2 regions of the Ornithinibacillus jepli genome follow, and region 2 is predicted to be linked to the other one. Evidence: riboswitches for the same ligand, from Rfam matches in the RefSeq annotation. Region 2 holds a riboswitch; the other holds the start of a gene.
What was found. Region 2 has a riboswitch for cobalamin ahead of AB1K81_RS05790 (DUF4430 domain-containing protein). Riboswitches for the same ligand answer to the same signal wherever they lie in the genome.
Positions count from the first base shown of each region.

Region 1: it holds a riboswitch for cobalamin, as region 2 does, so the genes downstream of both, AB1K81_RS08880 (ribonucleoside-diphosphate reductase subunit alpha) here and AB1K81_RS05790 (DUF4430 domain-containing protein) in region 2, are expected to answer to the same signal.

Region 1 covers NZ_JBFEGG010000002.1:194,723-197,921, forward strand. Annotated here, with positions in the region: gene AB1K81_RS08880 (ribonucleoside-diphosphate reductase subunit alpha) at 1-1,295, opposite strand, end outside; cobalamin riboswitch at 1,427-1,611, opposite strand; gene AB1K81_RS08885 (NAD-dependent deacylase) at 1,915-2,634, shown strand; gene nhaC (Na+/H+ antiporter NhaC) at 2,845-3,199, opposite strand, start outside.
Region 2 covers NZ_JBFEGG010000001.1:1,115,596-1,118,794, reverse strand. Annotated here, with positions in the region: gene AB1K81_RS05795 (ATP-binding protein) at 1-1,345, shown strand, start outside; cobalamin riboswitch at 1,393-1,573, shown strand; gene AB1K81_RS05790 (DUF4430 domain-containing protein) at 1,728-2,150, shown strand; gene AB1K81_RS05785 (ECF transporter S component) at 2,156-2,665, shown strand; gene AB1K81_RS05780 (ferredoxin) at 2,683-2,937, opposite strand; gene AB1K81_RS05775 (YpbB family protein) at 3,072-3,199, shown strand, end outside.

The sequences.
Region 1 (3,199 bases), on a different contig from region 2:
TTAGAACAATAAATAATACCAGTATGATTGTTACTATTTTGACGGTTCACTTCGTCACGGTAAAACATAAATGGTGTACCTGATTCTAGCTGAACCATCATAATTCGCTTCATAATTAAAATTGCTGGTATCTTTTTCTTGGACAGCTTCTCATTTTGAACACATTCTTCATACTTTTGTCTAAATGTGCCATTGCCTTTTTCCTCGTCATAGAAATCTTCAAGAGAGTATCCCATTACTTCACGAACCTCATGTGGATCAAATAGGTACCAATCCCCACGCTTTTCCACCTGTTCCATAAACAGGTCAGGGATACATACCCCAGTGAAAATATCATGGGCACGCATGCGGTCATCCCCGTTATTTAGCTTTAAATCCAAAAATGCTTCAATGTCTAGATGCCAAACATCTAAGTACACTGCAATAGCACCTTTTCTTGTCCCTAGCTGGTCAACACTAACAGCCGTATTATTTAATTGTTTAATCCATGGAACAACACCACTACTCATCCCTTTAAACCCTTTAATCGAGCTTCCACGAGCACGAATTTTGCCCATGTATACGCCTATTCCTCCACCATTTTTAGAAAGCTTGGCAATATCGGTGTTGCTATCGTAAATCGATTGCAGGCTATCATCGACAGTATCGATAAAGCAGCTTGATAATTGCCCATGGGTTTTACCTGCATTTGCTAAAGTAGGCGTTGCAACGGTCATATATAGGTTACTCAATGCCCAATAAGCTTCTAGTACAAGATCCAAACGTTTTGTCGAGTCTTCATCTTGCATTAAATGCATGGCAATAATCATCCAGCGTTCTTGTGGTAATTCATATGTATGTTTGTCGTGATTGGTTGCCAAGTATCGGTTTGCTAGTGTATATAAGCCTAAATAAGTAAATTGTAAATCTTGGTTTGGATTTATGTTTTTTGCTAAAGTATCAACTTCTTCTTTTGTATACTTTTTTAGTAAATTTGGTGTATAAATTCCTTCTTCAGTTAACGCTTCAATTAAGTGATAAAAGTTTCCATATTTTAATTCCGGGTCAAAATTACGATTATTCGCGGCCTGATAATATAGCTTTTGCAGTAAAAGACGCCCCGCTACAAAAGTCCAATTTGGATTTGCTTCATCTATATTTTCTAACGCTCTTTTAATCAGAACATCAATTGATTTTTCAAACGTGTAGTCATCGGAAATAGTTGTATTTAACTCCGATATGTTTATATGTAAGTTTTCTGTTGCAAATTGTAAAATGTGATTAAGATAATCTTTTGGTGATTTTACTGTTACCATGATATTTCCTCCTAAAAAATATATAAAAAACCGCTCACCTTAGGGATGAACGGCATAAATAAAAACGACAGAATTTATACAAAAATGTATGATTACTCCATCGTCTCACGCTCTTTCAACCCGAAGAATGATGAAACTATAAGTTAATGGCAGGTCTCCTGGCTTGCGCTTCACTCTACTAAAGTCCTTCCCATATCCTAGATGCATCGATACAGTGGATTTCTCTTTCGTCGGCACTTACAGTTGCGGGGACAGCTCCAGATTTTCACTAGATTCCCTATTAAGACAAGTATGTCACCATTGCTTATGGCACTATATATAGTATGTATATTTATTGAAATCACAATATATTGTATTATTACCCTATCATAGTTCTAATCTTTTTGCAATCTATATATTAATAGATTTTTAGATTTTTACATAAGAAAAACCTCCAAAGCTTGGTAGTAATAGGGTAAATAAAAATAATTTTATTTCTTACCATTCGATAAAATTTTCTCGATAGTAGAACATGTACAAATAAAAAAATACAAATCAACGTAATACCCTATCCCAATAAACTGGCAAGGCATAGTTTCATTCAGTACAATATTAAATAATACTCTCGGGTGGTGAAATAATGGAAAAGATCATCGATTTAATACAATCATCTAGTTACACGATTGTTTTCACAGGAGCAGGAATGTCTACCGAAAGTGGATTACCTGATTTTCGATCAAAAGATAGAGGGCTGTGGGAAAAATTTAACCCTGACGAATTAGCAAATGTACATGCATTGGAGCACAGCTTTGAAGAATTTACGGAGTTCTATCAATTCCGACTAGGTGAAATAAACAAATACAAGCCACATGAAGGTCATTATATTTTAGGAAGATGGGAAAAACAAGGTCTTATCAAAGGAATTATTACACAAAATGTAGATGGATTTCATCATGATGCAGGGAATGAAAATGTGATGGAGCTTCACGGTACATTTCGGAAGTTTTATTGTAATCGATGTAAAAGAGAACAGAAGAGAGAACGGTATATTAATGGGGAGCATCAATGTTCCTTCTGTGATGGATCTATTCGCCCAGGAATCGTTCTATTTGGGGAAATGCTTCCTGAGGATGTTTTTTATAAGGCAGAAATAGAGACTGGCAAGGCGGATTTGTTTATCGTCCTTGGGTCTTCGCTAACAGTTAGTCCAGCAAACATGTTTCCAATGATTGCAAAGGAACATGGTGCTAAGCTGATTATTGTCAATAGAGAGGTAACTCCGATGGATTACTACGCAGATTTTATTGTTCGGGATAAGAGTATTCGAGAGTTTTTGGTTGAGATGGATTTGAATTTGTAGGATCGGTTTTTCTTTTTTTCTCATTGGTAAGAATTAGCACGCGAGATATCAATATACCACACCGCGTACGCCTAATTTCTCTATCATTCCATTATTGATAGTTCAGGAAGTGACCTGTTACTCCTTGTCGCTTCCTGAATGGTTTAGTTTCCTTGTTTCGTCCATTATAATTGAGAACTATCAAATTAATTGTGAGACCGGTAGTTACAATTATCTTTGTTTTTCTACCTCGGCGTAAGTGGAGTAATCTTTTTTAGTAATAGTCCATCCAGTAAAACCTAATAGGATATTAATAAGTGGTACTAGAAAAACGAAGAATGCATATGGAATAAATTCCGCTGGGGTAATCCCATACATCCCCGCAATAAATACAGCTGGTACACCCCAAGGGACTAAATTGATACCTACTGTCCCAGCAGCCTCAACAGCTCTAGAAAGATTTATCGTATCGATATTCATGGACTTAAACTTGCCAACAAAGGTTCTTGCTGGCAAGATAATGGATAAATATTGTTCTCCTGTTGTAAATCCAACCAAGAAGCTGGAAAGAATGGTAGATCCTATC
Region 2 (3,199 bases):
ACCTAATACGGATGCAGTTGTTTTAGTTTATCAATCACTTGCTATTGTTGATAGGACAAAAGCTGAAACTACTAAAATTATTTTAGGTGCAGCGGCAATTGCAATCGTTTTAACAACCATTTTTGCCTTTTTCCTATCCACTCGCATAACCTCACCACTTATCAAGATGAGAGAAGCTGCCTTTGATTTAACAAGAGGTGAATTTAATACGAAGGTTCCTATTTTGACCCATGATGAAATAGGTGAATTAGCAATGGCTTTTAATCATATGGGAAGACAGTTGAAATTCCATATTAATGCACTTAGACAGGAGAAGGAGCAATTATCGAGTATTGTTAATTCAATGGCAGATGGTGTTATTACACTAAGTCGCAATGGAGATATTATTGCAACAAATCAACCTGCTGAAATGTTTATGGATGATTGGTATTTTGAAAAAAATTTATCAAGAGATTCCGGACAGCTTAAATTACCAAATGAATTAATGGATACCCTTCAACAAGTTATTGAAGGGGAAAAAGAAGTAATTGAGGAAATAACCTTACAAGGTAGAACATGGGTTATGATTATGACTCCTTTATACGACCAGTCATATATTCGTGGAGCGGTAGCGGTTATTCGTGATATGACAGAGGAACGTAGATTAGATAAATTAAGAAAAGATTTCATTGCCAATGTCTCTCATGAACTCAGAACACCAATTTCAATGTTGCAAGGATACAGTGAAGCTATAGTAGATGATATCGCTGATAGTAAAGAGGAAAAAAATGAATTAGCTCAAATAATTTATGAAGAATCATTAAGGCTAAGCCGATTAGTAAATGAGTTACTAGATATGGCTAGTATGGAAGCTGGTCACTTAACCTTAAATACAGAAAAGGTAGAGGTTACTCCTTACATCGAACGAATTTATCGTAAGTTTCAAGGCATTGCTACCGAGAATCAGGTAGATTTCAAACTTATTAAGGATGTTTCACAATCATTTGCATATTTTGATCCAGACCGTATTGAACAAGTGTTTACTAATCTAATTGATAACGCCATCCGTCATACTAAAGAAGATGGATATGTAAAAGTTTCCGTTACCAATGATGAAAATGGATTTTCAGTTTCCATTGAAGATAGTGGTAGTGGGATACCGGAAGAAGATTTACCTTTTGTATTTGAACGTTTTTATAAAGCAGATAAATCTAGAACGAGAAATAAGCATGTGAAAGGGACTGGGCTCGGCCTTTCTATTGCTAAAAATATCGTGAAATCTCATAAAGGTACCATTACCGTGAAAAGTAAAATTAATGTTGGAACAACGTTTAATTTCATACTTCCGAAAGATGATGAGATATAAGTCTTGTATTTTAAAAATTGTGTGTTACTATAATTATTAGAATTGAATACAAGCGTTTTGATATTGGTGATTTTCTTAAAAGGGAATCTAGTGAAAGTCTAGAACTGTCCTCGCAACTGTAAAGTGATGACGAAATAAGCGACAACCACTGTAGAGAAATCTATGGGAAGGGCTTAGAGTAGGTTCGTAGTCACAAGTCAGTAGACCTGCCAGTATCTTTTGTATCAATGATCCCGGGGATAGGACAATTGAGACAATCTTGTACATAATAGGCTTATTTATGCTTTTTTTGTTTACAGACTGTCAAAAGAGTTAACTAGTTACGGGGTTAGCTCTTTTTTTATGCACCTGTTCTCTAATTTATGACATGGAGGAGACAATAATGAAATCAATACTATTAAAACTGCTTACTGTAACAATTACATTAGTAGTTCTTACGGCTTGTGGAACTAATGATTCATCAAATAATGCATCTCAGAATCAAAATAACACAGCCGAAAACAGTGAACAACAAGAAGAAGCTACAGTTAGAATAGTCCTTTCTAAAAATAAAGAAGCCGAGGTATTAGAAGAAAAAGAAGTAGAAATTGAAGAAGGCGACAATTTATTGGATGTTATGAAAGCGAACTTTGATATTGAAGAAGAAGGTGGATTTATTAATTCACTTGAGGGATTAGCGTTAGATGAAGAAAAGAAAATGTCATGGATGTTTTCCATTAATGGTGAAATGTCAATGGTAGGTGCAGCTGAAGTCGAACTTAAAGATGGAGACATTATTAATTTCGATTATCAATCTTGGGAATGAGCTAATTGAATATCTATAAAATTACCCTTTTAGCTTTACTTGCAGCATTAGCTGTAGTTGGACGTATTCTGTTAAGTGTTATACCTAATGTTCAACCCGTAACTTCAGTAATAATCATAAGTGGAATTTTCTTAGGTCCAGTTGCAGGTATGATTTTATCCATTTTAATCACTTTTTTATCTAATATGATTCTAGGAACAGGTATTTGGACTATTTGGCAAATTATTTCCTGGGGATTAATAGGAATTATCAGTGGAGTAATTGGTAAGACAATGAAAAAAATTCCGTTCTATGTTGTCTTAATTCTTGCTATTTTTAGTGGGTACTTGTATGGTTTCATCATTTCTTTAACAAACTACCAAATTACTGGGCAAGGGTTCCTTGTCTATTATTTGGCTGGATTACCATTCGATACGTATCATGCAATTGGTAATACAGTTATCATGGTACTGTTATATCCAACAATCTCATTCATTTTTCAAATATATATCCAAAAACATATGAACACCAACTAAATGTTGGTGTTCTAACATCAATCTTCATACTTTAACGGATTCTCCTCAAAAGGATGCTCTGCTATTTTAATGGAGTCACTGGGACACCCTTCATAAGCATCTAGAACATCATCTTCTAATTCTTCTGGAATTTCTCTATTCCCAGTATTATTATCTATCATAACAAAGGCTATACCTTCATCATCATAATCGAACAGCAATGGGCAAGTTACCCCACAAGCACCACAGGCAATACATGTATCTTTATCTACAATGGTATATTTAACTCTCATTATTCCTATCCTCTCACATAACTCTAATCACTATAAAAACAGGTGCTACTTTCTATTGTAAAATGTAAATTATTATTATTCAACTATCCCATCAATGATATGATAGAAGTATGTTTTAAAGAGGGGTTAAAAATATGTATATCGAAGGGCTTTTATTAGATTGTATCGATCGTATTAAAACAAACCGTTCTGTTTTTGGAATATATCATGTAATTACGGGAAAAAAATCTATACAATCTGTTCATGATGCAAGGCTATTTCA